Regions from separate parts of the Kitasatospora sp. NPDC096147 genome, predicted to be linked through region 2. Evidence: predicted binding sites of a transcription regulator. Region 2 holds the regulator's gene; each other region holds the start of a gene.
What was found. Region 2 encodes HrcA, which represses chaperone genes, less so after heat shock. Its sites were predicted from a motif close to TTNGCACTCNGNNNNNCNGAGTGCNAA; they were not measured.
Positions count from the first base shown of each region.

Region 1 (10,084 bases), on a different contig from region 2:
ACGCCCGGAGTTTCCCGACGGGCTGTCGGCAAGCGGTTGTGGGCGGGTGCGCCGGTGTGGTGGGATGGTCCCGGTAGTTAGGTGTGCCTAACCAGGGAGACACATCATGACGAGCACCACGCCCACCACCCCGCAGGCTCCCAGCCCGATGCGGGCCCTGCTCGCCGCGTGCGCCGCCGCGAAGGCGGTCTCCACGCCGCCCCCGCCGAAGCCCGCCACGCGCTGAGCGGCTGACCCCGGGTCAGGGGCGGCTCCGGTTCGGGGCTGACGCCTGATCAGGAGATGACGCCGGATCAGGGGATGACCACGACCTTCGTTCCGTTCGGGGCGAAGTCCCAGAGGCTCTGGCTGTCCGCCCGGCTCGACCGGATGCCGCCGGTCTTGGCCTTCGGGTCGGCCGGCGGCGAGGCCGAGGCCCCGTCCACCGCCGCGCTGAAGCCGAACACCACACCGCTCTGCTGGGCGAAGCGCACCACGTGCTCGATCTGGGCGCCGTCGGTGCCGGTGGCGGTCGCGGACCGGCTGTAGACCGTGTAGCTGCCCGGCGCCGGCTCGGCGGTGCCCGGCGTCACGGCGAAGGCCGCCTGCAGCGGGGTCGGCTTCTTCGGGTCCACCAGCCAGACCCAGTGGCTGCCGGCCGAGTACACCACCCGGCGGCCGGTGCCCGAACCGCTCGGCAGCGGCGGCACCGTGACGGTCGGTGAGGCGGACGGGCTCGGCGCGGCGGAGCTCGCCGGGGCGGTGACGGACGGCTTGGCGACCGGCGTCCGGGAGGCCGCCCCGTTCGCCTGGAACGCCAGCAGCCCGACGGCCGCCAACGCCGCCACGGTCAGACCGGTGACCACCACTCCAGGACGCGACACGTCGGCTCCCGCCAGACTCGAAGGGTTTCGGGCTACCCGGCCATCGTGCCAGTTCCGGCGGAGCCGCACGGTCAGCACCACGCAGGGTGGGCCGGCGCGTGCGGAAGCCTGTTCGGGGGAGCGGGTGCGAGCCAGGCTCCGCCGGGGACTCCGGCGCGAACGGAACTCTGTCGGGGACTCGGGTGCGAGCAGGACCATCCGGGGGCCCAGGGGCGCGAGGAACTGCGCGCGGCGGGAGGGGGCGGCCCGTGTGCCGGGGGCGGAGGCTCACTTGCAATTGGCTGTCCGTACCCGGCAGCGGGCCCGGGTCTTCCGCCGCGCGCAGTTCCCCGCGCCCCTGAACGCCCTTCGGGCGTTCGCGGTGTGGTGGGGTCCTTCCGGGCGTTCGGGGTGCGCGGAACGCTGCGGGCGGCGGGAGGGGGCGGCCCGTGTGCCGGGGGCGGAGGTTCACTTGCAATTGGCTGTCCGTACCCGGCAGCGGGCCCGGGTCTTCCGCCGCGCGCAGTTCCCCGCGCCCCTGAACGCCCTCCGGGCGATCACGGTGAGCTCGTTCGCGGTGGGGTGGGGCCCTCCGGGCTTTCGTGGTGCGGTGGGGTCCTTCCGGGCGTTCGGGGTGCGCGGAACGCTGCGGGCGTTCGTGGTGGTGCGGGACCCCTTAACCTAGGGGGCGTGCTGCTGCTTGCCTTTGACACCGCGACCCCTGCCGTCACCGCCGCCGTCCACGACGGGGAGCGGGTCCTCGCCGAGGCCCACCAGGTGGACGCCCGCCGGCACGGTGAGCTGCTGCTCCCGTCGATCGACCGGGTGCTGCGGGACGCCGGGGTGGACAAGCACGCGCTGACCGGCATCGCCGTCGGCGTCGGCCCGGGCCCGTACACCGGCCTGCGGGTCGGCCTCGTCACCGCTGCGACGCTCGGCCACGCACTCGGCCTGCCGATCCACGGCGTCTGCACCCTGGACGCCATCGCGCACCAGGCCGAGAACGACGGCGCCCCGTTCACGGTGGCCACCGACGCCCGCCGCAAGGAGGTCTACTGGGCCTCGTACGACGGCGAGAAGCGCCGCACCGAGGGCCCGGACGTCGGCCGCCCGGCGGATCTGACGCCGCAGAAGGTGGCGTTCGGGGCCGGTGCGCTGCTCTACCCCGAGAGCTTCCCGGAGGCGGTCGCGCCCGAGCACGTCTCGGCCGGCGCGCTGGCCGACTTCGCCGTCAAGGAGCTGGCGGCCGGCCGCGAGCTGCTGCCGAACGTGCCGCTGTACCTGCGTCGCCCGGACGCCCAGGTGCCGGCCGGCTACAAGGCGGTGCTCCCGGCATGAGCGCGCGGCTGCGGCCGATGCGCTGGTGGGACATCGAGCCGGTGATGGAGCTGGAGCACCGGCTGTTCCCCGAGGACGCCTGGTCGGACGGGATGTTCTGGTCCGAGCTGGCGGACACCGGCCCGGAGGGCACCCGGCACTACACGGTGGCCGAGCTGGACGGCGCGCTGGTCGGCTACGCCGGCCTGATGGCGAACGGCGTCGAGGGCGACGTGCAGACCATCGCGGTGGCCCCGGGTCACCAGGGCGCCGGGCTGGGTGCCCGGCTGCTCACCGACCTGATCGAGGAGTCCGGCCGGCGCGGCTGCTCCGAACTGCTGCTGGAGGTCCGGGTGGACAACCTCGGTGCCCAGCGGCTGTACGAGCGGCACGGCTTCCAGCCGGTCGGCATCCGACGCGGCTACTACCAGCCCGCCAACGTGGACGCGCTGGTGATGCGCCTCGACGACCCGGGCGCCGACCGCTAGCCCAGCTCGTCCCTCCCACAACCGGAAAGAGCGGCACCATGGCTGACGAACCGTTGGTCCTCGGCATCGAGACCTCCTGCGACGAGACCGGCGTCGGGATCGTCCGGGGCACCACCCTGCTGGCCGACGCGGTGGCCTCCAGCGTCAACGACCACGCCCGGTTCGGCGGCGTGGTCCCGGAGATCGCCAGCCGGGCGCACCTGGAGGCGATGGTCCCGACCATCCAGCGCGCGCTGGACACCGCCGGGATCAAGGGCACCGACCTGGACGGCATCGCTGTCACCGCCGGGCCCGGCCTGGCCGGCGCGCTGCTGGTCGGCGTCTCGGCCGCGAAGGCCTTCGCCTGGGCGCTCGACAAGCCGCTGTACGGGGTGAACCACCTGGCCTCGCACATCTGCGTCGACCAGTTGGAGCACGGCCGGCTGCCGCAGCCCACGATGGCGCTGCTGGTCTCCGGCGGGCACTCCTCGCTGCTGCTCAGCGAGGACATCACCACCGACGTCCGCCCGCTCGGCTCGACCATCGACGACGCGGCCGGCGAGGCCTTCGACAAGGTGGCCCGGGTGCTCGGCCTGGGCTTCCCCGGCGGCCCGGTGGTGGACCGCCGGGCCCGCGAGGGCGATCCGCAGGCGATCCGCTTCCCGCGCGGGCTGAGCGGCCCCAAGGACCCGGAGTACGACTTCTCGTTCTCCGGCCTGAAGACCGCGGTGGCCCGCTGGGTGGAGGCGAAGCGGCGGGCCGGCGAGGAGGTGCCGGTGGCCGACGTGGCCGCGTCCTTCCAGGAGGCGGTGACGGACGTGCTGACCCGCAAGGCGGTCAAGGCCTGCAAGGACCAGGGCGTCGACCACCTGATGATCGGCGGCGGGGTGGCCGCCAACTCGCGGCTGCGCGAGATGGCGCAGCAGCGCTGCGACAAGGCGGGCATCGTGCTCCGGGTGCCGCGTCCGGGCCTGTGCACCGACAACGGCGCGATGGTGGCCGCGCTCGGCGCCGAGATGGTCTGGCGCGACCGGGCGCCCTCCTCGCTCGGCCTGTCGGCCGACTCCTCGCTGCCGGTGACCGAGGTCTCCGTCCCGCACGCCGACCCGCACGCCGATCTGCACGCGGCGGCACACGAAGCACTGCGGTGATCCCGGTAGTGTTCCTGGGAGTCCGCTGGGAGCGCTGACGACGGGGAGCACGGTGAAGAGGACGTACGGGGCTGCGGTACTGGGGCTGCTGCTGGTGGCCGGGTGCGGCGCGGAGGCGGCCACCCAGCCGACGCCCGCGCCCCCGGCGTCGACCGGGCCCTCGCCGCAGGTGACGGGGAGTCAGCCGGCCGCGAGCGGCAGCCCGGTGGCCACCGCCGACGCGGCCTGGGCCAAGTGGGGCCTGAAGCCGCTGCCGGCCGCTCCGCCGGCCCCGGCCGACAAACCGGTGAAGCTGACCGCGAGCGGCCCGGTGCCGGTCTTCTCCGAGGTGCCGACCACGGACCGGGTGGTCTTCGTGACCATCGACGACGGGGCCGAGAAGGACCCGAAGTTCGTCGAGATGATGCGCGACCTCAAGGTGCCGTTCTCGATGTTCCTGACCAAGAACATCGTCAAGGACGACTACGGCTACTTCAAGCCGCTCCAGGAGCTGGGCAACCAGATCCACAACCACACCACCGACCACGCCCAGCTGAGCAAGGTCTCGCCGGAGAAGCAGAAGGCCGAGGTCTGCGACGCGCAGGCCGCGCTCACCCAGCAGTACGGCAAGGCCCCGCTGCTGTTCCGCCCGCCGTACGGGGACGGCGCGCACACCCCGCAGCTCAACTCCTCGGTGCAGCAGTGCGGTCCGCGCGCGATCGTGCTCTGGCGCGAGTCGATGCAGATCCACGACATGCAGTACCAGGCCGCCGACAAGAAGCTGAAGCCCGGCGACATCGTGCTGGCGCACTTCCGGGGCCCGAAGGACCTCAAGGGCGAGACGATGACCGAGATGTTCGCCGAACTGCTGCGCCGGATCGGGGAGCAGGGCTTCGCGGTGGCCCGCCTGGAGGACTACCTCCAGGCGCCGTGAGCGGTCAGGCGGCGGGCTGACCCAGCATCATCAGCGGGCCGCCGTCGGTGCGGGCCAGGATGACGGTGAGCTCGTTCGGACCGCTGGGCTTGAGCTGCCTGCGGAGCTCCTCGGGGGTGACGGAGACGCCGCGCTTCTTGATCACCACGGTGCCGACCCGGCGCTCCTTCAGCAGCGCCTTCAGCTTCTTGGCGTTGTAGGGCAGCACGTCGGTGAGCTCGTACGCCTGGGCGTAGGGGGTGGGGAGCAGGCGGTCGGAGGTGACGTAGGCGATCTTCGGGTCGATCAGCCGGCCCTCGACCTGCTGGGCCACCTCGGCCACCTGGTGCGCCCGGATCACCGCGCCGTCCGGCTCGTAGAGGTACCGGCCGACCGGGCCGGTTGCCGGGTCCGGGAGGTGACCGCCCGTCAGCGAGTGCGGGCCGGGGAGCAGGGTGGCCCGGTGCGGGGCGGTGGCGTTCGTCCCGAACCAGAGGACGGCCTCCTTCACCTCGCCGTGGTCGGACACCCACTCGGCCTCGGCGCCGTCCGGCACCAGCTCGTGCGGGATGCCCGGGGCCACCTTCAGCGCTCCGAACGGGGTGCGGCGGGCCGCCTCGACGGCCCAGGAGAGCGGCGGCGAGTACGCCTCCGGATCGAACACCCGGCCCCGGTCGGTCCGGCGGGCCGGGTCGGTGAAGACCGCGTCGTACCCGGTGACGTCGACCTCGGTGACGTCGGCCTCGCGGACCTCGATCAGTTCGGTGAGGCCGAGGGCGGCGGCGTTGGCGGCGGCGACGGCGCAGGTCAGCGGGTCGCGGTCGACGGCCAGCACGTGCACGCCGGCCCGGGCGAGGGCGATCGCGTCGCCGCCGATCCCGCAGCAGAGGTCGGCGAGGCGGCGGACGCCGAGCGCGGCGAAGCGCTCGGCGCGCCAGTCGGCGACGCTGCGGCGGGTGGCCTGTTCGACTCCGTCGGGGGTGAAGTACATGGCGTCCGCGTCCGGGCCGAACTTCGCCCGGGCCCGCTGGCGCAGGCGCGCCTGCCCGATCGCGGCGGTCACCAGCGGGGCGGGGTGCGACTTCCGCAGCCGGGTCGCGACGGCCAGCTCCTCGCCGGGCTTGAACTCCCGCAACTCGGCCAGCAGGGCCTGTCCCTGATCGGTCAGCAGGTCGTTGAACGCGTCGATCTCCACGGGGCCATTCTCCCGTGCTCGGTGAGCGGGCGCGTTCGGCGGGGCGCGGGGGACGCTTGCGGTGGGATTGCACCGGTGGCCCCGATGGGTGCCTGCGGCGGGGCGGGGGCCGGCCACGCTGGGGGGCGCGTGGGACTGCACGCGGCGGGAGGAGTGCGCCGGGTGTCGGGTGCGGGCGCTCACTTGCAGGTGGTTCTCCGTACCCGGCGCACGGGTCTCCCCCTGGCGATCCGCGCAGTTCCCCGCGCCCCTGTCGGCCCTGCGGGCCTCCGGCGGAGCCGCCCCGCCGGAGCGGCGCGGGCCGCACGGCCGCCACGCGGCGTTGGCACTCTGGTTGACTGAGTGCTAACCGCCGCCTATGGTCGTCCTTGGCACTCCCCACCGGGTGAGTGCTAACGCGATGGAAGCGTGTCCGACCCCCGCGACGGCGGGCACGTGCACATCGCCACCTACCTGTAGAACAACCCCGTAATCTCCGAAGGGGAGCTCGGACGTGACCGCCAGCAGCAAGGTTGCCATCAAGCCGCTCGAGGACCGCATCGTGGTCCAGCCGCTCGACGCCGAGACCACCACGGCCTCCGGCCTGGTTATCCCGGACACCGCCAAGGAGAAGCCCCAGGAGGGCGTCGTCCTGGCCGTCGGCCCGGGTCGCTTCGAGGATGGCCAGCGCCTTCCCCTCGATGTCGCGGTCGGCGACATCGTCCTGTACTCGAAGTACGGCGGCACCGAGGTGAAGTACCAGGGCGAGGAGTACCTCGTCCTCTCGGCCCGCGACGTTCTCGCCATCATCGAGAAGTAAGTCGTTCCAGCCCGCCCCGGTCACTCGTCGTCAGACGGCGGCCGGGGCGCGGTTGTTGGCTCCCGCAGTCAGTAGATCCCCAGAGGAAACGGAACCATGGCGAAGATCCTGCAGTTCGACGAGGACGCCCGCCGCTCGCTCGAGCGCGGTGTCAACAAGCTGGCCGACACGGTGAAGGTGACCATCGGCCCCAAGGGCCGCAACGTCGTCATCGACAAGAAGTTCGGCGCCCCGACCATCACCAACGACGGCGTCACCATCGCCCGTGAGGTCGAGCTGGACGACCCGTACGAGAACCTCGGCGCGCAGCTGGTCAAGGAGGTGGCCACCAAGACCAACGACGTCGCGGGTGACGGCACCACCACCGCCACCGTGCTGGCCCAGGCGCTCGTCAACGAGGGTCTGCGCAACGTCGCCGCCGGTGCCGGCCCGGCCGCCCTGAAGAAGGGCATCGACAAGGCCGTCGCCGCCGTCTCCGAGCACCTGCTCTCCGTCGCCCGCGAGATCGAGGGCAAGGAGGACGTGGCCGCCGTCGCGTCCCTGTCCGCCCAGGACCAGCAGGTCGGCGACCTGATCGCCGAGGCGATCGACAAGGTCGGCAAGGACGGCGTCATCACCGTCGAGGAGTCGAACACCTTCGGCGTGGAGCTGGACTTCACCGAGGGCATGCAGTTCGACAAGGGCTACCTGTCGCCGTACTTCGTCACCGACGCGGAGCGTCAGGAGGCGGTCCTCGAGGACCCGTACATCCTGATCAACCAGGGCAAGATCTCCTCCATCCAGGAGCTGCTCCCGCTGCTGGAGAAGATCCTGCAGGGCGGCGCCTCCAAGCCGCTGCTGATCATCGCTGAGGACGTGGACGGCGAGGCGCTCTCCACCCTGGTGGTCAACAAGATCCGCGGCACCTTCAACGCCGTCGCGGTGAAGGCCCCCGGCTTCGGCGACCGCCGCAAGGCGATCCTCGGTGACCTGGCTACCCTGACCGGTGCCACCGTCATCTCCGAGGAGGTCGGCCTCAAGCTCGACCAGGCCGGCCTGGACGTGCTGGGCACCGCCCGCCGCGTCACCATCACCAAGGACGACACCACGGTCGTCGACGGCGCCGGTGACACCGACGCCGTGGCGGGCCGCGTCGCCCAGATCAAGGCCGAGATCGCCAACACCGACTCGGACTGGGACCGCGAGAAGCTCCAGGAGCGCCTGGCCAAGCTGGCCGGTGGCGTCTGCGTGATCAAGGTCGGCGCCGCCACCGAGGTCGAGCTCAAGGAGCGCAAGCACCGCCTGGAGGACGCCATCTCCGCGACCCGCGCCGCGGTCGAGGAGGGCATCGTCGCCGGTGGTGGCGCCTCGCTGGTGCACGCCGCCAAGGTCCTGGAGGGTGGCCTCGGCCTCTCCGGCGACGAGGCGACCGGTGTCGCGGTGGTCCGCAAGGCGCTCGCCGAGCCGCTGCGCTGGATCGCCCAGAACGCGGGCCTCGAGGGCTACGTCATCACCCACAAGGTCGCCGAGCTGGAGGCCGGTCACGGCTACAACGCGGCCACCGGTGAGTACGGCGACCTGCTGAAGGCCGGCGTCATCGACCCGGTCAAGGTCACCCGCTCCGCCCTGGAGAACGCCGCCTCCATCGCCTCCCTGCTGCTCACCACCGAGACCCTCGTGGTGGAGAAGCCGGCCGAGGAGGAGCCCGCCGCGCACGGCGGCCACGGGCACTCCCACTGACACACCGTCAGCCCGCCCGGAGGCCCGGTTCCCCCCACACGGGAGGAGCCGGGCCTCCGGCGTTCCCGACCGTCGGACCGCCCTCGGACCGCTCTTCGGACCGCCCTCGGACCGCCCGGAGGGCGGTTGGGGGCGCGAGGAACTGCGCGAAGGGGAACGCAGCGACTCGTGTGCCGGGTGCGGACGTTCACGTGCAAGTGGTTCTCCGTACCCGGCAGACGGGTCTGTGTCTTCCTTCTCGCGCAGTTCCCCGCGCCCCTATCGGCCCTCCGGGCCGCTCTCCGGGTCGTCCTGGGGCCTCCTTCGGGCCGCCCTTGGCCCGCCCGGAGGGCGGTCAGGGGCGCGAGGAACTGCGCGAAGGGGGACGCGACGACTCGTGTGCCGGGTGCGGATGTTCACGTGCAGGTGGTTCTCCGTACCCGGCAGACGGGTCTGTGTCTTCCGTCTCGCGCAGTTCCCCGCGCCCCTGTCGGCCCTCCGGGCCTCCGGGCCCGGAGCGCGGGGCTTGGCGGGCCTCCGGGTGCGGAGCGCGGGCCTGGCGTGGTCACCTGGGCAGTTGGGCGTTTGCCCAAAGGATCGCTTATAACGGAGACATGATCGAGGCCCGCCACCTGCGCGTCCTGCGCGCCGTCGCCCGCACCGGCTCCTTCTCCGCCGCCGCCCGGGAGCTGGGCTGCACCCAGCCCGCCGTCAGCCAGCAGATGAAGGCGCTGGAGAAGTCGGTGGACACCCCGCTGGTGGTGCGCTCCGGCAAGGGGATGCAGCTGAGCGAGGCCGGCCAGGTGCTGCTGAAGCACGCCAACGGGATCCTCTCCGGCCTGTCCGCCGCCGAGGAGGAGGTCGCCGCGATCGCCGGGCTGCGGGCCGGCCGGGTGCGCCTGGTGTCGTTCCCGACGGCCAGTTCCACCCTGGTGCCGCCGGCCGTCGCCCGTCTGCGGGGCGCCCGTCCGGGGGTGCGCGTGTCGCTGGTGGAGGCCGAGCCGCCGGAGTCGTTGGCGATGCTGCGCGGCGGGGAGTGCGAGGTGGCGCTGGCGTTCCGGTACCCGGACTCGCAGGGGGTGACCTCGGTGCCGGCCCCGCACGTGACGGCCCGTCAGGCGCGGGCGGAGGCCACCCTGGAGGCGGCGGCCAGCCAGGCGGCCAGCGACTGGTCGGACCTGGTGGTGCGTCCGCTGCTGGACGACCCGCTGGTGGGCCTGCTCCCGGCCGGCCACCCGCTGGCGGACCGGGATGAGAGCAGGCCGGTGGAGCTGGCCGAGCTGGCGGGGGAGCAGTGGATCGCGGGCTGCCCGCAGTGCCGGGGGCACCTGGTGGAGCTCTGTGCGGGGGCCGGCTTCGAGCCCCGGATCGACTTCGCCACCGACGACTACCCGGCGGTGGTCGGCCTGGTGGCGGCCGGGCTGGGGGTGGCGGTGCTGCCGGGGCTGGCCCTGGAGGCGGCCCGGCACGAGGGGCTGGCGACGGTGCCGGTGCGGGCCGCCTCGGGGGCGGCGGCGGTGCGTCAGGTGGTCGCGCTGACCCTGCCGGACCTGGCCGAGGTGCCGGCCGTGGCGCTGATGCTGGACCAGCTCGCCGGTGCTGCCGCCGCCCGCTGACCCCGTCGGACATCCAGGGGCGGGGACTGGTGCCCCAGCGCCTCGAAGAAACGTTTCTGCGACTACTGCGACGGGGTGACGCGCCGTCAGTGCCGGAGGCCGGCCGG
Region 1 covers NZ_JBIWFX010000012.1:208,058-218,141, reverse strand. Annotated here, with positions in the region: gene tsaE (tRNA (adenosine(37)-N6)-threonylcarbamoyltransferase complex ATPase subunit type 1 TsaE) at 1-1, shown strand, start outside; gene ACIRBX_RS30190 (hypothetical protein) at 294-863, opposite strand; gene tsaB (tRNA (adenosine(37)-N6)-threonylcarbamoyltransferase complex dimerization subunit type 1 TsaB) at 1,533-2,180, shown strand; gene rimI (ribosomal protein S18-alanine N-acetyltransferase) at 2,177-2,647, shown strand; gene tsaD (tRNA (adenosine(37)-N6)-threonylcarbamoyltransferase complex transferase subunit TsaD) at 2,686-3,777, shown strand; gene ACIRBX_RS30170 (polysaccharide deacetylase family protein) at 3,830-4,690, shown strand; gene ACIRBX_RS30165 (methyltransferase domain-containing protein) at 4,695-5,864, opposite strand; gene groES (co-chaperone GroES) at 6,358-6,663, shown strand; gene groL (chaperonin GroEL) at 6,760-8,382, shown strand; gene ACIRBX_RS30150 (LysR family transcriptional regulator) at 8,976-9,977, shown strand; gene ACIRBX_RS30145 (WhiB family transcriptional regulator) at 10,064-10,084, opposite strand, start outside.
Region 1: the regulator HrcA is predicted to act here: its motif matches at 6,187-6,213, upstream of groES (co-chaperone GroES).

Region 2 (10,084 bases):
TCGGCACCTGGCTGGCGGTGCCGAGGACGACGAGCTCGCGCTGGGACACCGGATCAGACCAGGCCCTCGTGCAGCTGCCGGCCGCCGAGCACGTGCACGTGCGCGTGGAAGACGGTCTGGCCCGCGCCGGCCCCGGTGTTGAAGATCAGGCGGTAGTCGGAGAGGCCCTCGTCGGCGGCCACCCGGCCGGCCTCGGCCAGCAGCTCGCCGGCCACCTCCGGCTCGGCCTCGGCGAGCGCGGCCGCGTTCGGGTAGTGCGCGTGCGGGATCACCAGCACGTGGGTGGGCGCCTGCGGGTTGATGTCCCGGAAGGCGAGCGTGCGCTCGGTCTTGCGGACCACGGTGGCCGGGATCTCCCCTGCCACGATCTTGCAGAACAGGCAGTCGGACTGCGGCTCGCCGGCCATCTCGGTCTCCTCGCTGATCGCTGTGGGATACGGGTCGCAGCCTAGCCGAGGGCTGCCCGCCCGGTGGGGGCCTGTGGTAGGTTTCCCGGCCGTCCACCGCCCCTCCGCCACGGAGCGTCAGATGCGCCGCCTACCAGGTCCTTTGAGTGCCGCCGCCCTGATCGGGGTGCTGCTGGCCGGAGCCGCCGCCGTGCCCGCCGAGGCCAGGACCGGTGGCAGCAGCGGTTCGAAGAGCAGCAGCGGCGGTAGCAGCAGCGGCGGCTCGAAGAGCAAGACCACCACGGGCAGCTCCTCCACGGGCAGCTCTTCCACGGGCGGCTCCTCCACCAGTGGCGGGGTCTCCAAACCGACGGCCGGCACCGGCGGTTCGACCGACGGCGGCAGCGGGAGCACCGGCAGCACCGGCGTGGGCGGCACCACCACCGGGACGAACACGCTCCCCCGCCCGACCACCGGCTCCGGCACGACCTCGTCCCCTGATGCCACCCCGAGCCCCTCGGTCGGGCTCTCCAAGACGCCGAACGCCGCTCCGACGCCGCTGGTGGTCAGCAAGCAGCCCGCCAAGGCCAAGAAGAAGAAGTCCTCCTTCGGCGGCCTCGGCGGGGCGCTGGTGCTGCTGCTCCTGCTGCCGCTGCTGCTGGTCGTCGGCCTGGTGCTGTTCCTGGTCCGGCGCGCCCGCCGGACCGGGGACCAGCGGCACTAGGGCAGTTCGGGCAGCTCCGGGGCCTTCGCCGCCGGGCGTTCGGCCAGCGCGGCGAGCGCCAGGCGGACGCCCTCGGCCAGCTGCGGGTCCCGGCCGGCCGCCCAGTCGTGCGGGGCGATCGGCACCTCGACGTCCGGGTCGACGCCGTGGTTCTCCACGCCCCAGCCGTAACCCTCCAGCCAGAAGGCGTACTTGGGCTGGGTGACGGCGGTGCCGTCCACCAGGGAGTAGCGGCTGTCGATGCCGATCACGCCGCCCCAGGTGCGGGTGCCGACCACCGGGCCGATGCCGAGCGCCTGGATCGCCGCGTTGACGATGTCGCCGTCCGAGCCGGAGAACTCGTCGGCCAGCGCCACCACCGGGCCGCGCGGGGCGTCCTGCGGGTACGGGGAGGGGACGGCCAGGTCGCGGGCGAAGTCCCAGCCGACCACCCGGCGGTTGAGCTTCTCGATGATCAGCTGGGAGGTGTGGCCGCCCCGGTTCTCCCGGAGGTCCACGATCACGCCCTCCTTGGCCATCTCGACCCGCAGGTCGCGGTGGATCTGGGCCCAGCCGCCGACCTGCATGTCCGGGACGTGCAGGTAGCCGAGCCGCCCGTCGGAGAGCGCGCGGACGGCGGCCCGCCGGCCGGCTACCCAGTCGTGGTAGCGCAGCGCCTCCTCGTCGGCCAGCGGCACCACCACCGGGTGGCGCTCGGTGCCGTCGGGCGCCCGGACGGTGAGCTCCACCGGCTGGCCCGCCGTGCCGGCCAGCAGCGGGGCCGGGCCGGTCACCGGATCGACCGGTCGGCCGTTCACCGCGAGCAGTGCGTCGCCGGCCCGGACGGCCGCCCCCGGGGCGTTCAGCGGGGAGCGGGCGCGCGGGTCGGAGGACTCGCCGGGGAGCACCCGGGCCACCTTCCAGTCCTGACCGTCCTTCACCAGGTCGGCGCCGAGCAGGCCCTGACGGCGGGCCGCCTCGGTGCCCCGGCCGGGCGGGATCACGTAGGCGTGCGAGGTGCCGAGCTCGGCGACGGTCTCGTAGAGCAGGTCCACCAGGTCGTCGTGGCTGCCGAGCCGGTCCACCAGCGGGCGGTAGCGGTCCAGCACCCCGGCCCAGTCGGTGCCGCCGAGATCGGCCCGCCAGAAGTTGTCCCGCATCAGGCGGCCGTTCTCGTCGAACATCTGCCGCCACTCGGCCGCCGGGTCCACGGTGATCCGGAGCCGGTCCAGATCCACCGTCAGGTCGTCGTCCTCGCCCGCCTTGTGGTCGGCCGGCACCACCCGGACGGTGCCCTGGTCGAAGACCACCACCCGGCCGGCGTCCCCGCTGAGCGCGAAGCCGTCCAGCTCGGAGACCAGCTCCTCGGCCCGGCGCTTCTTGAAGTCGAAGCGCTCCAGCACCGGGCGGGCCTCGTCGTCCTCGAGCGAGGCGGCGTTGTCGCCGAGCATGCCGAGCAGCGGGTAGCGGGTCCAGAGCACGCCGTCCTTGACCGCGCGCAGGGCGCCGAACTGGCCGCCCTCGACCGGGAACGGGATGATCCGGTCGGCGATCCCGGCCAGGTCGACGGTGGTGCGCGGAGCCTTCTCCGCCTCGTCCCCGGCAGCCTCCTCCGCCGCGCCGGCGGCGCCGTCCTCCGGGCTCCCCTCCGTGGTCTCCTTCGCCGGCCCGTCCTTCTTCGGCCCGTCCTTCTTCGGCGACTCGTCGTCCTCGCCGGTGAGCGAGCGGCCGGCCCGCTGCGGGCCGAAGGGGGACGGGGTGTCGGCGGCCAGCGTCACCAGGTACGGGCGGGCACCGGTCGGGAAGGACAGGTCGAAGACGTGCGCGTCGTAGACCGGGTCGAAGTTGCGGACCGAGAGGAAGGCCAGGTGCTTCCCGTCGGCGGTGAAGGCGGGCGCGTAGTCGACGAAGCGCTGCGGGGTGACCTCGACCACCGAACGGTCCGTCAGATCGGCCAGCACGATCTGCCGCAGGGCCTCGGCACCGAGGGCCGGCTGCGACCAGGCCAGGTGACGGGAGTCCGGCGAAAAGACCAGACCGGTGACCTCGCCCTGGCCGCTGCGGGCCAGCTCGTGCAGGGTGCCGTCGGCCAGCACCAGGTGGAGCACCCGGCCGTCGTGCACGGCCAGCGCCAGGCTGCCGCCGTCCGGGGCGACCGCCAGCGCCAGCACCCGGCCCAGCTGCCCGGCGGCCAGCACCCGGCGCTCGGCGCCCAGCACGTCGGGGGCGTGCACCAGGGCGTCGTCGCCCTGGGCGTCGGTGATCCAGACCGCGCCTTGCGGGCCCTTGGCGCCGTCCGCACCGTCCGCGCCCTCGGGGGCGACCGCGCCGGGCACCACCCGGGCCAGCCGGTTCCGGACGCCCGGGGTCTCGTCCAGCACCCGGGCCGGGCCCTCCTGGTGGGTCAGCCAGTGCACCGCACCGCGCACCACCACGGCGCTGGCCCGTCCGGTGCGGTCCGGCGCGACGGTCTCCAACTGCCCGGCGGCGTGCACCGGGCGGGGGCGGCGGCCGGCCCGGGGGCCGGCCGGGCGGACGTCCAGCAGGCGCGGCTCGGCGCCGGTCAGGTCGTCCAGGATCCACAGGTCACCCGCGCTGTGCCAGACCACCCGGGTGCCGTCGGTGGTGGCGTTGCGGGCGTAGAAGCCGTCCCGGTCGGCGGTGTGCCGGCGCAGGTCGGAGCCGTCCGGGAGGCTGGACCAGAGCTGCCCGCTGCCCTCGTGGTCGGAGAGGAAGGCGATCCGGTCGCCGACCCAGAGCGGCGAGTCGATGTTCCCCCGGCCGTCCAGCTCGGTGTGCACCCGGGTGAACTCGCCGCCGCGCTCGCCGATCCAGAGCTTCCCGGCGGTGCCGCCCCGGTAGCGCTTCCAGTGGGACGGCTCGGTGCCGAGCGGGGCCAGCAGCAGCGTCCGGGAACCGCCCGGCTCCTCGGCCAGCCCGCCGATCGGCCCGTACGGCAGCCGCTCCGGCTCGCCGCCGTCCAGCGGGACCGCGAAGGCCCAGGTGCGGCGGATCGTCTCCTGCCCGGCGGAGGTCACCGCGACCGGACGGCCGTCGGCGGTCCAGCCACGCAGCCTGGTCCGGCCGGCGCCCCAGTACGTCAGCCGCCGGGACGGACCGCCGTCGGCCGGGGCCAGGTGGACCTCGGCCGCGCCGTCCCGGGTGGAGGTCCAGGCGACGTACCGGCCGTCCGGCGAGAACCGTGGATGGCTGACCGGCACCTGATCGGCCGTCAGCGGCCAGGCCCGGCCGCCCTCGATCGGGGCCAGCCAGACGTCGTCCTCGGCGACGAAGGTGACCAGGTCGCCGTGCAGGTGGGGGTGGCGCAGGTAGGCGCCGGCAGAGGTCGTCACGGCGGCCACCCTATGCAGGGGGCGGGCCGGGGACCATGCGTTTCTTCGACAGCGAACCCTCGGGGGTGAGGGAGGCCCGGTCGGGGCCGGCGGCCGGTGCGCGGAACGGACGGGCTCACGTCCAGCAACCGGTGCACGGCACGGACGGACTCAGGTCCGGCGGCCGGTGCGCGGAACGGACGGGCTCAGGTCCAGCGGCCGGTGCGCCCGAGCAGGAGGGCGCCGGCCGCCACTCCGGCGGTGGAGGTGCGCAGCACCGAGGGGCCGAGGCGGTGCGGCTTGGCCCCGGCCTCGGCGAAGGCGGCCAGCTCCTCCGGGGAGACGCCGCCCTCGGGGCCGACCACCAGCACCAGGTCACCGGTGGCCGGGAGGGCGGCGGTGGCCAGCGGTTCGGAGCCCTCCTCGTGCAGCACGGCGGCGAAGGCGGCGGCGGCGAGCAGCGGGGCCAGCTGACGGGTGGTCATGAGGTCACGGACCTCGGGGAAGCGCAGCCGGCGGGACTGCTTGCCCGCCTCCCGGGCGGTGGAGCGCCACTTGGCGAGCGCCTTGGCGCCCCGGTCGCCCTTCCACTGGGTGATGCAGCGGGAGGCGGCCCAGGGGATCACCACGTCCACCCCGACCTCGGTCATGGTCTCGACCGCGAGCTCGCCCCGGTCGCCCTTGGGCAGCGCCTGGACCACCACGATCCGGGGGGCCGGCTCCGCCTCCTGACGGACCGCCAGCACCTCGACGTCGAGCGCGTCCTTGCCGTGCACGGCCCGGACGGCGCCCTCCACCCCGAGGCCGAGGCCGTCCGCCAGGGTGACGGCCTCGCCCGGCTCCAGCCGCTTGACCGCAGCCGCGTGCCGCCCCTCGGGCCCGTCCAGCCGGACCACCGAGCCGGGGGCGGCCCCGGCGAGCAGTGCGGACTCCACGACGAACACGGGGGCGGTCATGTGGTGCTACTCCTCGTCAGGTCGCTGCTCAGCGACCGTTGAACGCGTCCTTGAGGCGGGAGAACAGGCCCTGCTGCCCCGGTGCGAACTGGCCCGACGGCCGCTCCTCGCCGCGCAGCACGGCGAGCCGCCGGAGCAGGTCCTCCTGCTCCGGGTCGAGCTTGGTCGGGGTCTGCACCTCGACATGCACTATCAAGTCGCCCCGGCCACCGCCGCGCAGGTGGGTGACGCCCCGTCCGTGCAGCGGGATCGACTGGCCGGACTGGGTGCCGGGCCGGATGTCGACCTCCTCCAGGCCGTCCAGCGTCTGCAGCGGCACCTGGGTACCGAGCGCGGCGGCCGTCATCGGGATGGTGACGGTGCAGTGCAGGTCGTCGCCGCGCCGCTGGAAGGTCGGGTGGGCGGTCTCGGCGATCTCGACGTAGAGGTCACCGGCGGGGCCGCCGCCGGGGCCGACCTCGCCCTCGCCGGCCAGCTGGATCCGGGTGCCGTTGTCCACACCGGCCGGGATCTTGACCGTCAGGGTGCGGCGGGCCCGGACCCGGCCGTCGCCGGCGCACTCCGGGCACGGGGTCGGCACCACGGTGCCGAAGCCCTGGCACTGCGGGCAGGGGCGGGAGGTCATGACCTGGCCCAGGAAGGACCGGGTGACCTGGGACACCTCGCCCTTGCCGCGGCACATGTCACAGGTCTGCGCCGAGGTGCCGGGGGCCGCGCCCTCGCCGTTGCAGGTGGTGCAGGTGACGGCGGTGTCGACCTGGAGTTCCTTGGTGGTGCCGAAGGCGGCCTCCTCCAGGGTGATCTCCAGCCGGATCATCGCGTCCTGGCCGCGCCGGGTGCGCGAGCGCGGGCCGCGCTGACCGGAGGCCGCGCCGAAGAACGCGTCCATGATGTCGGAGAAGCCGAAGCCCGCCGCGCCGGCTCCGAAGCCGCCGGCCCCGCCGCCGTTCGGCGAGAGCGGGTCGCCGCCGAGGTCGTAGACCTGACGCTTCGCCGGATCGGAGAGCACCTCGTAAGCGGCGTTGATCTCCTTGAACCGCTCCTGGGTCTTCGGGTCCGGGTTGACGTCCGGGTGCAGTTCACGGGCGAGGCGCCGGAACGCCTTCTTGATCTCGTCCTGCCCCGCATCCCGTCGGACGCCGAGTACCGCGTAGTAGTCCGTGGCCACCAAATGCTCCGCTTTTTCGCCTCTGGAAGTGCTGCGACTTGTCCTGAACAGTGCTGTTCTTCGAGCTGTCCTACGACTCGTCTACGACTCGGCCAGGATCTGGCCCACGTACCGCGCCACCGCTCGCACCGCCCCCATTGTGCCCGGGTAGTCCATCCGGGTCGGTCCGATCACGCCCAGCTTCGCGACACTCTGATCGCCCGAACCGTAACCGACCGAGACCACCGAGGTGGAATTGAGGCCCTCGTAGGCGTTCTCGTGGCCGATCCGGACCGTCATCCCGGCGTCCGCCGTCTCACCCAGGAGACGGAGCAGGACAACCTGCTCCTCCAGGGCCTCCAGCACCGGCTGGATGGTGAGCGGGAAGTCGTGGCCGAAGCGGGTCAGGTTGGCCGTGCCGGCCAGCATGATCCGCTCCTCGTTCTGCTCCGCGAGGGTCTCGAACAAAGTGGCCAGGACGGTGGAGACAGCCGGCCGGTCGGCCGGTTCGAAGGTGGACGGGAGGTCCTCCAGCAGGCCGGGGACCTCGGGCAGCGGCTTGCCGACCGCCTGGGCGTTCAGCCGGGAGCGCAGGTCCGCCAGGACCGTCTCGCCGACCGCGCCCGGACAGTCCACCATCCGCTGCTCGACCCGGCCGGTGTTGGTGATCAGGACCAGCATCACCTTGGCCGGGGCGAGCGCCACGAGCTCGACGTGACGGACCGTCGAGCGGCTCAGCGAGGGGTACTGGACCACCGCGACCTGCCGGGTCAGCTGCGCCAGCAGCCGGACCGTACGGGCCACCGTGTCGTCCAGGTCCACCGCGCCGTCCAGGAAGTGCCGGATGGCCCGGCGCTCCGGTGAGCTCATCGGCTTGACCTCGGCCAGCCGGTCGACGAACAGCCGGTACCCCTTGTCGGTGGGGATCCGGCCGGCGCTGGTGTGCGGCTGGTGGATGTAGCCGTCCTCCTCCAGGGCCGCCATGTCGTTGCGCACGGTGGCCGGGGAGACGCCGAGGTTGTGACGCTCCACCAGGGCCTTGGAGCCGACCGGCTCCTCGGTCCCGACGTAGTCCTGGACGATGGCGCGCAGCACCGCGAGTTTGCGGTCGTCCAACGGACGCTCGCCGTACATGGCACCCACCTTCCCCTCGTCCCTCCGGCCGGACCCGCTGGCACTCAGACCGTCAGAGTGCCAGGGCAGTACCAGCCAGTGTAAGGCCCATGGGTGACGGCAGGAACGGGGCGCTCAGGTGATCCTCATTGCTCCGCCAGTTGGGGCGAGCTCCGGGGGCGGCCCCGGGGTGGCAGCATCGAAAGCGAACATACCGGGACAGAAGGAGCAGACATGTCATCGAGTCGGCACACCCGCTTCGCCCCGGACCGGGGCCTGACGGGCCGGATGGTCATCACCATGTTCGTCATCGGTCTGCTCTACGTGGGCTTCACCGGGGTGCTGATCGTGCTGCTGCGCGGGGCCTGGCCCCTGGTGGTGCTGATCTCCGGCGGGCTGTTCGTGGCACAGTTCTGGTTCAGCGACCGGATCACCCAGCGCGCGATGGGCGCCCGCGAGGTCACCCCCGAGGAGTACCCGCAGCTGCACGGCACCGTCGACCGGCTCTGCGCCCTGGCCGACATGCCCAAGCCTCGGGTGGCGGTCACCGACACCGACATGCCGAACGCCTTCGCCACCGGACGCAACCCGCAGAACGCGGTGGTCTGCGTCACCACCGGTCTGCTGCGGCGGCTGGAGCCGGAGGAGCTGGAGGGCGTGCTGGCCCACGAACTCTCGCACGTGGCGCACCGGGACGTGGCGGTGATGACCATCGCCGGCTTCCTCGGCGTGCTGGCCGGGGTGATCACCCGGATCGCGCTCTACGGCGGCTTCCTGAACGGGCGGGGCAGCCGGGACAACAACGCGGCGATCGCGATGATCCTGATCCCGCTGGTCAGCATGGTGGTCTACGCGGCCAGCTTCCTGCTCACCCGGCTGCTCTCCCGCTACCGCGAGCTGGCCGCCGACCGGGCCGCCGCCCAACTCACCGGCCGGCCCAGCGCCCTGGCCTCCGCGCTGACCAAGGTGACCGGCCAGATCTCCGCCATCCCGACCGAGGACCTGCGCCGGGCCCAGCCGTACAACGCCTTCTACTTCGCGCCCGCGCTGAGCGCCCGGGAGACGGCGAGCCGACTGATGTCCACCCACCCGTCGCTGGAGCAGCGACTCGCCCAGCTCGGCCGGATCTCCGCCGATCTCGGCCGCTGAAGGGGCTGCACGCACCATGGGATTCCTCGACGCGCTCTTCGGCCGCAGCAAGCCCGTCCGCCCCGACCTGGACCAGCTCTTCGCGGTGCCCTCCGCCGCCCTCACCCTGGAGGCCGGCACCGGCTTCCGGCCGACCGGGCTCGGCTCGGTCTGCTTCGCCGCCGTCGAGGGCGGCGCCTTCACCGAACTGACCGCCCAGGTCACCGCCCTGCTGGACGCCGACACCGGCCGGGGCGGCACCCCGGTCGAAGCCTCCCGGGACTCCTACGGCTACTCCTGGCTGCTCGCCCGGCACGCCCCCGAGGAGCTCCCCGAGCTGGTCAACGACCTGCACGCGGTCAACAGCGAGCTGGAGGCGAACGGCTTCGGCCCCCAACTGCTCTGCTCCCTCGTCTCCTTCCGCGACCCGGCCGGCCGCCCGCTCGGCCTGGTCTACCTCTACAAGCGCGGCACCTTCTACCCCTTCGCCCCGCTCCCGGGGGGCGTCGAACGCCGGGACAACGCCCTGGAGCTCCAGGTCAAGGCAGTGCTCGGCGACGACCTCCGGGTGGAGCCGGAGCTCAACCGCTGGTTCCCGGTCTGGGGCGCGCCGGGGCTGTGACGGGTGGTGACGGGGCGTCAGCCGTGGAGCTGCACCACCGCGTCCGGGGGCGCCAGCAGGGCCATGTCACGGTGCCGGCCGGAGGACACGAACTCCTTGGCGGCGGCGGTGAAGGCGGACGGCGGGCGGTAGCCGTGGGCGCTGAGGTAGTGCCAGAGCATCACCGGCGCCGCGTACACCACCCCGCCCTCCCCCGGCACCCGCAGCTCCCCGTTCCCGAACTCGCCCGCCAGCACCTTGGCCTCACCCTCCTGCATGTCGGCCCAGGCGACCGGACCGCAGATCTCACAGGTGTGGAAGCCCCGGGTGAGCGCGATGCTCTGGTGCCGCATCAACTCCCGGACCGCGTCCAGCAGTCCCCCGTCCACCGGACCCGAGTGCGGGCAGTCGTCGCCCAACCAGCCCACCGCGAGGGTCCGTGCGGGGTCGTGACGGAAGCTGATGTAGCGGTCCGGGAGGTACAGAACGGTCTTCTCGAAGCAGCCGTACGGCGCGAGGTCCTCGATGTGGGTCACCGTCAGGGCCGGTCGTACCAGGAGAAGGCGGTGATCTTCCAGCCGTCCGCCGGGGTGCGGACGAACTGGATGGTCTTGGTGCCCCGGCCCCCGTACGGGGCGCCGTCGAGGGTGCCGTCCTTGGCGTACTCGCCGAAGCGGCAGGCGATGTCGCCGGCGATGTCGGTGCGCTCGCTGGTCTC
Region 2 covers NZ_JBIWFX010000003.1:634,136-644,219, forward strand. Annotated here, with positions in the region: gene ACIRBX_RS13555 (ribonuclease Z) at 1-49, opposite strand, end outside; gene ACIRBX_RS13560 (histidine triad nucleotide-binding protein) at 54-407, opposite strand; gene ACIRBX_RS13565 (hypothetical protein) at 529-1,110, shown strand; gene ACIRBX_RS13570 (PDZ domain-containing protein) at 1,107-4,451, opposite strand; gene ACIRBX_RS13575 (16S rRNA (uracil(1498)-N(3))-methyltransferase) at 4,628-5,377, opposite strand; gene dnaJ (molecular chaperone DnaJ) at 5,406-6,545, opposite strand; gene hrcA (heat-inducible transcriptional repressor HrcA) at 6,627-7,658, opposite strand; gene htpX (zinc metalloprotease HtpX) at 7,872-8,786, shown strand; gene ACIRBX_RS13595 (hypothetical protein) at 8,803-9,387, shown strand; gene ACIRBX_RS13600 (hypothetical protein) at 9,405-9,902, opposite strand; gene ACIRBX_RS13605 (DUF4440 domain-containing protein) at 9,905-10,084, opposite strand, start outside.

Region 3 (10,084 bases), on a different contig from region 2:
GAGCGCCGGCGCAGCCAGTCGGACACCTCGGGCAGCAACTCCTCGGCAGGGTCGGACGGCTGAGGCTGGTCGGGCACTGTCTCGTCTCCTCGCGTTTCGCATCTCGTACAGCGGACGGCGGGTCACCGCTCGGGCGCCTTCGGATACAGTCTTCGTACTGCGGTCAGACCTTCGCACGTCGGGGTCGGCCGGAGCGCAGGACCACAACTTCACAGAGCTCATCCAGAGGGACTGAGGGAACGGCCCGTTGACGTCCCGGCAACCTTCTCGCGCGATCCGGCCCATCGGCGGCCACGGCGGGACAGGTGCCAATTCCGTCCTGTGGCGCGCCCGCGTCACGGGGAAGATGAGGAGAAAGGTCTCCGCCACCATGGCCACCGCTGTTTCCGCCGCACCCTCCGTCGACCTCGGCCCCGCCGACCGGCTGTCCTGTCGCGAGTGCGGCACCAAGTTCCCGCTCGGCCCCAGCTTCGCCTGCCTCGAGTGCTTCGGCCCGCTGGAGATCGCCTACGACTTCGGCTCCGAGGACGCGGAGGAGCTGCGCAAGCGGATCGAGGCCGGCCCGGCGTCCATCTGGCGCTACGCCCCGCTGCTGCCCGTCCCGGCCGACGTGGCCTCCAAGCCCAACCTGAACCCGGGCTGGACCCCGCTGGTGAAGGCCGACAACCTCGGCCGCGAGCTCGGCTTCACCGCCCAGCTGCACGTCAAGGACGACTCGGGGAACCCGACCCACTCCTTCAAGGACCGCGTGGTGGCCTGCGCCATCGAGGCGGCGCGCGCCTTCCACTTCACCACCCTCTCCTGCTCCTCCACCGGCAACCTGGCGGGCGCGGTGGGGGCGGCGGCGGCCCGGGCCGGCTTCAAGTCCTGCGTGTTCATCCCGCACGACCTGGAGCAGGGCAAGGTCGTGATGGCCGGCGTCTACGGCGGCGAGCTGGTCGGCATCGAGGGCAACTACGACGACGTGAACCGCTTCTGCTCCGAGCTGATCGGCGACCCGGCCGGCGAGGGCTGGGGCTTCGTCAACGTCAACCTTCGCCCCTACTACGGCGAGGGCTCCAAGACCCTGGCGTACGAGATCTGCGAGCAGCTCGGCTGGCGGCTGCCGGAGCAGATCGTCATCCCGATCGCCTCGGGCTCCCAGCTCACCAAGATCGACAAGGGTCTGCAGGAGCTCATCAAGCTCGGCCTGGTCGAGGACCGGCCCTACAAGATCTTCGGTGCCCAGGCCGAGGGCTGCTCCCCGGTCTCGGCCGCCTTCAAGGCCGGCCGCGACGTGATCAAGCCGGTCAAGCCCGACACCATCGCCAAGTCGCTGGCGATCGGCAACCCGGCCGACGGCCCGTACGTGCTGGACATCGCCCGCCGCACCGGTGGGGCGGTCGAGGACGTCACCGACGCCGAGGTGGTCGAGGCGATCAAGCTGCTGGCCCGCACCGAGGGCATCTTCGCCGAGACGGCCGGCGGGGTGACCATCGGCGTGCTGAAGAAGCTGGTCGAGACCGGGCAGCTCGACCCGGCGAAGGAGACCGTGGCGATCAACACCGGCGACGGCCTGAAGACCCTGGACGCCGTCTCCGACGCCGGGCTCACCGCCACCATCCGCCCGACCCTGGAGTCCTTCCGCGCGGCCGGCCTGGCCTCCGCCTGATCCCCCCTCAGCACCGGTTTAGGAGTACCCCCATGAGCGCCACCGTCCGCATTCCCACCATCCTGCGCACCTACACCGGCGGCGCCGCCGAGGTGGCCGCCGAGGGCGCCACCCTGGCCGCCGTGATCGCCGACCTGGACGCCAACCACCCCGGCATCGCCGCCCGGGTGCTGGACGACGCCGGCAAGCTCCGCCGGTTCGTGAACGTCTACGTCAACGACGACGACGTGCGTTTCGACGAGGGCCTGGAGACCGAGATCAAGGACGGCGCCAACATCTCGATCATTCCGGCGGTGGCCGGGGGCTGCTGAACCCGCTTCGGGAGTACGGCGACGGGCCGTCACCGCGACCGGAACGAATGATTCCGGATATCGGTGGCGGCCCGTCGCACGTCGCGGTGAATTTCCGTCAGGTCGCAGGCGGTAGAGTGCGGATGCGGATCGGATGTTTCGAATCCCGATCGGTGGTGCGGCTGAGTCGTGCACGGAGGGCCCGTCCGGCGGCTGAGACGTGGGGCGGTCGCGCTGAGACGCGAACTGTCAGGCCAGTGTCAGGAATCTGACGGAGTTTCATCCCGTTAGGTCCGCTATGTCCCGCGCGAATTGCCGCCCCTTGAGGCTTTCCTCCCGTCACATCCCTTTCGTCATACGGCGAATTCGGCGAAGTTGACCCTGTTGCAGAGGGCGTCTGTCCGGATACATTCAGCGGCGGTCGGCGCGTTCGAGTGTTGACCGCGGCTGCGCCCAGGGGGGGTTCCCTCGGGCGTGTGCCGGTACAGACCTGGGTCCGCATCCTGTGGACCCGCGAAGGGCCAGCACAGCACAAGGGGAGTTCGGAATGGCTCAGGGCACCGTCAAGTGGTTCAACGCGGAGAAGGGCTACGGCTTCATCGCGGTCGACGGTGGTGCGGACGTGTTCGTCCACTACAGCGCGATCCAGATGGACGGCTACCGCACCCTCGAGGAGGGCCAGCGGGTCGAGTTCGAGATCTCCCAGGGGCAGAAGGGCCCGCAGGCGGACATGGTCCGCGCGGCGGTCTGACCTTCCGCACCTGCGGACCTCGGCTCGGCTTCGGGCTGGCAGTCTCCACGCTTCACCGGAAGGCCCGTACGACACCCGTCGTACGGGCCTTCCGACGTCCCCGGCCGGCGCACCGGCACGGGCGCGCGTATCACGATTGGGCTTGCACTCGATACCCGAGAGTGCTAATCATTGGCGTTAGCACTCACAGCATGAGAGTGACAACGGACCGGGTCGGTGAGGCCCCCGGGAGCGGTAGGGGACGAGACCCCCGCACACCAGGGCCGTCCGTCGCGGGCGCCCTCCGGTCCGGCGCAGTCGACGTGTCCTGGAGGACCACTTCCGATGGCCAAGATCATCGCTTTTGACGAGGAAGCTCGCCGCGGACTCGAGCGCGGCATGAACCAGCTTGCCGACGCCGTCAAGGTGACGCTGGGCCCCAAGGGCCGCAACGTCGTCCTTGAGAAGAAGTGGGGCGCCCCCACGATCACCAACGACGGCGTCTCCATCGCCAAGGAGATCGAGCTCGAGGACCCGTACGAGAAGATCGGCGCGGAGCTCGTCAAGGAGGTCGCCAAGAAGACCGACGACGTCGCGGGTGACGGCACCACCACCGCCACCGTGCTGGCCCAGGCGCTCGTCCGCGAGGGTCTGCGCAACGTCGCCGCCGGCGCCAACCCGATGGCCCTCAAGCGCGGCATCGAGAAGGCCGTCGCGGCCGTCTCCGACCAGCTGCTGGCCCAGGCCAAGGACGTGGAGACCAAGGAGCAGATCGCCTCCACCGCCTCCATCTCGGCCGCCGACACCCAGATCGGCGAGCTCATCGCCGAGGCGATGGACAAGGTCGGCAAGGAAGGCGTCATCACCGTCGAGGAGAGCAACACCTTCGGTCTGGAGCTCGAGCTCACCGAGGGCATGCGCTTCGACAAGGGCTACATCTCGGCCTACTTCGCCACCGACCTGGAGCGCATGGAGTCCTCCTTCGAGGACCCGTACATCCTGATCGCCAACTCCAAGATCGGCTCGGTCAAGGACCTGCTGCCGCTGCTGGAGAAGGTCATGCAGAGCGGCAAGCCGCTCGTCATCATCGCCGAGGACGTCGAGGGCGAGGCCCTGTCGACCCTGGTCGTGAACAAGATCCGCGGCACCTTCAAGTCCGTCGCCGTCAAGGCCCCGGGCTTCGGCGACCGCCGCAAGGCCATGCTCGGCGACATCGCCATCCTCACCGGTGGCACCGTGATCTCCGAGGAGGTCGGCCTCAAGCTGGAGAACGCCGGTCTCGACCTGCTGGGCACCGCCCGCAAGGTGGTCATCACCAAGGACGAGACCACCATCGTCGACGGTGGCGGCGACAGCGACCAGGTCGCCGGCCGGGTCAACCAGATCCGCGCCGAGATTGAGAACTCCGACTCGGACTACGACCGCGAGAAGCTCCAGGAGCGCCTGGCCAAGCTCGCCGGTGGCGTCGCCGTCATCAAGGCCGGTGCCGCGACCGAGGTCGAGCTCAAGGAGCGCAAGCACCGCATCGAGGACGCCGTCCGCAACGCGAAGGCCGCCGTCGAGGAGGGCATCGTCGCCGGTGGTGGCGTCGCGCTGCTGCAGGCCGGTGTCGCCTTCGACAAGCTGGAGCTGACCGGCGACGAGGCCACCGGTGCCAACATCGTGCGCGTCGCGCTCGAGGCCCCGATCAAGCAGATCGCCACCAACGCCGGCCTCGAGGGTGGCGTCGTCGTGGAGAAGGTCCGCAACCTCGAGTCCGGTTGGGGCCTGAACGCCGCGACCAACGAGTACGTCGACCTGATCGCCGCCGGCATCATCGACCCGGCCAAGGTCACCCGCTCCGCGCTGCAGAACGCCGCCTCCATCGCGGCGCTCTTCCTCACCACCGAGGCCGTCATCGCCGACAAGCCGGAGAAGGCCGCCGCGGCCGCCGGCGGCGGCATGCCGGGCGGTGACATGGACTTCTGATCCTCCCGAGGATCGGCAGCTCCGGAACGTCCGTCAGGGCGGTCTCCCCTCACCGGGGAGGCCGCCCTGCGGCGTTCTCGCTCCCGTCACTCATTCGTGCGACGCTGACCCCATGAGCGGTCTCGACGGTGGTGACGAGGACTACTTTGAGGGCGAACAGCGGGAAGGGAGTTCGCCGATGACTGCGACGGTGGTCGAGCACGGGACGCAGTGGGAGTACCTGCTGCGCACCTGGCGCGAGCTGGACGTCCCTGAGGGCTGGCGGGCCGAGGTAGAAGGAGGACGGATCCTCTTGGCACCACCACCTGGCAAGGGGCACAACTACATCGCGGGAGAGGTGCACACCGCGCTCCTGCGCTGCCTCAGCGCCGACGTCGGGGTGTACCAGACCCTCGGGACGCAGATCGCCCGCCTGCAGAAGGTCTGCGTGCCCGACCTGGTGGTCGTGGAGAAGTCGGCCCTGACCGGATCGCCGGATCCGGACGCCGACCCGGTGGACGCAGCCGACGTCCTGATGGCGGTGGAGATCACCTCCTCCGGGAACGCCCGGCACGACCGGACGAAGAAGCTCTGGGCCTACGCCCACGCGCCCGTGCCGCTCTACCTGCTGATCGACCGCTTCGACGAGCACGAGCCGACCGTCACGCTGTTCTCCAAGCCGCTCAACGGCGCCTACCAGGTGAGCGTGCGCACCCCCTTCGGCAAGCCGGTCGCGCTGCCCGGGCCGTTCGACGTGGAGTTGGCCACCGAGGGCTTCCCGCTGCCGGGCTGAGCGACAATGGGGGGATGAGCTCCCAAGACATCGAAGGCGCGCTGCACGCCGCGCGGGCGTTGATCCTGGCCGATCTGACGGCGCGTGACGTGGCCGACCCGCAGGTGGTCTCGCTGGTCGAGGAGGTGCTCACCAAGCGGCGCTGGTGGGTGGAGCAGTGGCCGGCGGGGGCCGAGTACGTGGCGGGGCTGGTGGCCCAGGACGTGCAGGACGGGCTGCTGGAGGGGTACGGGCGGTGGCCGGTGTGCCAGGGCTGTGCCGCCGACGGGGACCCGCACGCGCTGTCGGTGGAGCCGGAGTTGGGCCCCGAGCCGCACTGGGTGTGCGGCAAGGAGGGCGTGGTGGTGGCCCCGGTCGGGTCGCTGACGTGATCCTGATCGATCCGCCCTCCTGGCCGGGGCACGGGAAGCACTGGTCCCACCTGGTCAGCGACGTCTCGTACGCCGAGCTGCACGCCTTCGCGGAGCGCCTGGGCGCGCCCGCGAGGGGCTTCGAGCGGGACCACTACGACATCCCCGCGCACTGGTACGAGAAGGCGGTGGCGCTCGGCGCCGAGCCGGTCGGCAGCAAGGAGCTGGTGGCCCGGCTCACCGCCGCCGGGCTGCGCCGCCGCAAGGCGGAGGTCCGGGGCGCGCGCCCCGCCTGACGAACCTGGCCTGACGGCCCGTCGGCCGGCCTGTCGAGGGCTCTCCCGGTGCCGTCGGGCCCGAGGTTCGACGGACCTTCCCCGACCACCCCGTCGGACAGGCCCGTACTCCGGGGACAGCGGTGCTCGCCGCGCCACCCGTGCGAGGCCCGCTCCGCGGGTCGACTCCCGCCGACCGCAGCGGTCGCACCGGCTCCGCCGGCCCGCGCCCACCCGGAGGGGCCGCCCGGTGTCGTGCCCCGGGCCCCCGCAGGGCGCTGACCGGCCGTCAGTCCGGGCCGGTGGGTGGGACCGCGCCGTCGCCGGCCCGGCGGCCCGGCGTCAGCCGCCGAGCAGCAGGAGTTCGCCCGCGAGGTTGCGGCGGGCGGCGGCGTCGTAGCGGGCCACCGCCTGCGGGGTGCGGTAGAGGGCGGGCAGGTCGAGGAGCTGGCGCAGGATCGCCGCCCGGCCGGTCCGGAAGGCGTCCTCGGGGACGAAGCCGTACTCCTCCCGGACCGCCGCCGCGTAGGCCGCGTACTGCTCGGGCGTGCCGCCGAGCACCGCGAGGTCGGCGTCGCAGAGCACCTCGCCGTTGCGGTCCCCGGCCGCCGGGTGGTGCGTGACCGTCAGGCGGACCAGCCGGGCCACCTCCGCCGTCAACTCCGCCGGCAGGCCGGCCTCCTGGAGCGCCCGGACGGCCAGGGCGGCGGACCGCTCCTCGTTCTCCGAGCGGTCCGGCCGGTAGACGGCGTCGTGGAACCAGGCGGCCAGCCGCACCGCGTCCGGGTCGTCCGCGTGCCCGGCCAGTTCGTCGACCCGGTCGAGGACCGCCGTCAGGTGCGCGGTGTCGTGGTAGCGCCGCTGCGGCTCGGCCCAGCGGCCGAGCAGGTCCGCCGCGTAGGGGGCGGGGTCGGCGGTGGCGCCGCAGCGGACGAGCAGGTCGTGCCAGCGGTCGGTCAGCGAGGCGGTCATGACGGTCATTCTGCTCCTCGGGCTCGGCCTCGTGTGATCCAGGCTATATGCAGTCCACCGACTTATGTCGCAGACTTGAGTACTCGGCGCGGGGCGGCTATACATACTCGGTATGCAAGACGTTCCACTGTTGTCCCGAGGGGGAGCCATGTCCGGATCACATGCGCAGGCCGTGCTGCGGTTGGAAGGCGTCGCCCGGGTGCACGGCAAGGGCGCGGCCGAGGTGCACGCGCTGCACCCGATCGACCTTGAGGTGCGCGCCGGGGAGTTCCTGGCCGTGATGGGGCCGTCCGGCTCCGGCAAGTCCAGCCTGCTGGCGCTGGCCGGCGGCCTGGACCGCCCGTCGGCCGGCCGGGTGCTGGTCGAGGGCCGGCCGTTGGAGGGCCTGAGCCGGGCCGGACTGGCCGACGTCCGCCGCCGGTCGGTGGGCTACGTGTTCCAGGCGTACAACCTGATCCCGTCCCTGACGGCGGCCGAGAACATCGCGCTGCCACGGGAGTTGGACGGCATCCCGGCCCGGACCGCCCGCGCGGAGGCGCTGGTCGCGCTGGAGGAGCTGGGCATCGCCGAGCTGGCCGACCGCTTCCCGGAGGAGATGTCCGGCGGCCAGCAGCAGCGGGTGGCGATCGGCCGGGCGCTGGCCGGCGAGCGCCGCCTGGTGCTGGCCGACGAGCCCACCGGGGCGCTGGACTCGGCGACCGGGGACGCGGTGCTCGGAGTGCTGCGGGCCCGCTGCGACGCGGGGGCGGCCGTCATGATGGTCACCCACGATCCGTCCCACGCGGCCTGGGCGGACCGGGTGGTCGCCCTGCGCGACGGCCGGATCGTCGACGACACCGTGTACCGCGCCCCGCTGCGGACCGGAGCGGCCCGATGAGCGCCTGGCGTCCGCTGCTGCGGATGGCACGCCGGGACGCCCTGCGGTCCAAGGGGCGCAGTGCACTGGTGGCCGCGATGATCGCGCTGCCGGTGGTCGGTGCGACGGGCGTGGACGTGGTCCACCGCAGTACCCAGCTGACCGCCGCCGAGCGGTCGGACCGGCTGATGGGCCGGGCCGACGCGCTGGTCGGCGCGTACGAGCCGGGGCACGCGATCGAGCAGGCGGTCTTCCCCAAGGACGGTGTCCGGTCGCTGCCCCAGCGGGCCGACGCTCCGCTCACCCCGGAGCAGAAGCGCGCGGTGGCCACCGAACCGGCCGACCTGCTCCGGGAGTTGCTCCCGCAGGGCAGCGTGGTCACCCCGGCCCGGATCGGGCCGGTCGCGGTGGTGGGCAGCAGTGAGGGGATGGCCTCGGTCGAGACCTTCGAGGCCGACCTCGCCACCGGCCTCTGGAAGGGCCGGATCGACCTGGTCTCCGGCCGGGCCCCGGCCGCCGCCCGCGAGGCCGCCGCCACCCCGGCCTTCCTGAAGGCCACCGGCAAGCAGGTCGGCGACACCGTCACGGTGCGCGGTTTGGAGTCCGCCCCGTTCACCCTGACCGGTACGGTTGAGCACCCCGAGGACCTGGGCAAGACCGAACTCGTCGCCCGCCCGGGCGAGTTGTACGCCCCGCTGGACGAGGCCCTGGCGAAGGCCGGGGTCGCCCCGAAGACCGAGGCCGCCGAGGCCGCCGCCGGCCGGAAGGCCGCCTGGCTGGTCACGGTCCCGGCCGGGGCGAAGCTCGGCTGGGAGAAGGTCACCGAACTCAACGCCCACGGCTACACCATGGCGAGCCGTCAGGTGGCGGCCGATCCGCCCGCCGCGGCGATGGCGCGGCAGGAGGCCGTCGACGCCCAGGGCGAGCGCGAGCGCCGGGTGATGACCATCGCCGTCACCGCCGCGATGGCCCTGCTGGAGGTCGCCCTGCTGGCCGGACCGGCCTTTGCGGTCGGCGCCCGCCGGGCCCGCCGCCAGCTCGCGCTGCTGGGCGCGGCGGGAGGCCGCCCCGGGCACGTCCGCACCGTGGTGCTCGGCGGCGGACTGGTGCTCGGCACGCTCGGCGCCGCCGCCGGTGGGGTGCTCGGCGTCCTGCTGGTCTCCGCGCTGCGCCCGTGGATCGAGGAGTGGGGCGGCAGCCGCTTCGGCGCCCTGACGATCCGTCCGTTCGACCTGCTGCTGATCCTGCTGGTCGGCGTGGCCACCGCGCTGGCCGCCGCCCTGCAGCCCGCACTCCAGGCCGGCCGCCGCGAGGTGCTGGCCGGGCTGACCGACCGCGATCCGGTGCGCCGGTCCGGCCGCTGGGTGCCGCTGGCCGGCCTGCTGCTCGGCCTGGCCGGAGCGGGGCTGGCGGTCGGCGGAGCGGTGCTCGCCCCGGTCGGCGGGATGCCGGTGCTGGCCGGACTCTCGGTCCGCTCGCTCACCGTGCTGGGCGGCGGCGTGCTGGCCGAGCTGGGCCTGCTGCTGGTCACCCCGCTGCTGCTGGCCGGGCTCGGACGGCTGGCCCGCCGCTTCCCGGTCGGCCCCCGGCTGGCCCTGCGGGACGCCTCCCGGCACCGCTCCCGGACCGCCCCAGCCGTCGCGGCGGTGCTCGCCGCCGTGGCCGGCGCGGTCGCGGTCGGCGTGCACACCTCCGGCGCCGAGGCCCAGGACCGGGCCGGCTACCGGATGCAGCAGCCCGCCAACTCCGTCCGGGTCAACCTCTACGGCGACCAGGACGCGATGCCGCAGCTGCGGACCGCGCTGCCCCAGGACCTGCCCGAACTGGGCGAGCGGGCCGACCTCTTCCAGGCCGAGTACCGGTTCTGCGACACCTGCAGCTCGGTGGTGCAGCCCAAGGGCGCCGAGCGCTACGGGCGCGGCGGCTTCGAGAAGGTGGTGGTCGGCGACGCCGCCGTCCTGCGCAACCTGCTGGCGCTGCGCGACCCGGCCGCCGAGGCGGCGCTGGCCGCCGGCAAGGCGGTGGTGACCGATCCGGCCTACCTGCACGGCGGCAAGGCCGAGCTCCGGATGCAGGGCAGCAGCATGGAGGAGAGGACCGTCTCGGTGGACGCCGTGCTGGTCGAGCTGCCGGTCGGGCAGCGCTTCGTGCCGATGGTGGTCGGGGAGCGGACGATCCGTCAGCTCGGCCTGTCCGTGGTGCCCGCCGGAGCGATCTGGC
Region 3 covers NZ_JBIWFX010000014.1:89,985-100,068, forward strand. Annotated here, with positions in the region: gene ACIRBX_RS31620 (glucosyl-3-phosphoglycerate synthase) at 1-38, opposite strand, end outside; SAM riboswitch class I at 216-353, shown strand; gene thrC (threonine synthase) at 371-1,651, shown strand; gene ACIRBX_RS31630 (ubiquitin-like small modifier protein 1) at 1,684-1,962, shown strand; gene ACIRBX_RS31635 (cold-shock protein) at 2,489-2,692, shown strand; gene groL (chaperonin GroEL) at 3,017-4,639, shown strand; gene ACIRBX_RS31645 (Uma2 family endonuclease) at 4,818-5,411, shown strand; gene ACIRBX_RS31650 (hypothetical protein) at 5,426-5,782, shown strand; gene ACIRBX_RS31655 (DUF4031 domain-containing protein) at 5,779-6,057, shown strand; gene ACIRBX_RS31660 (hypothetical protein) at 6,379-7,017, opposite strand; gene ACIRBX_RS31665 (ABC transporter ATP-binding protein) at 7,157-7,885, shown strand; gene ACIRBX_RS31670 (FtsX-like permease family protein) at 7,882-10,084, shown strand, end outside.
Region 3: the regulator HrcA is predicted to act here: its motif matches at 2,834-2,860, upstream of groL (chaperonin GroEL).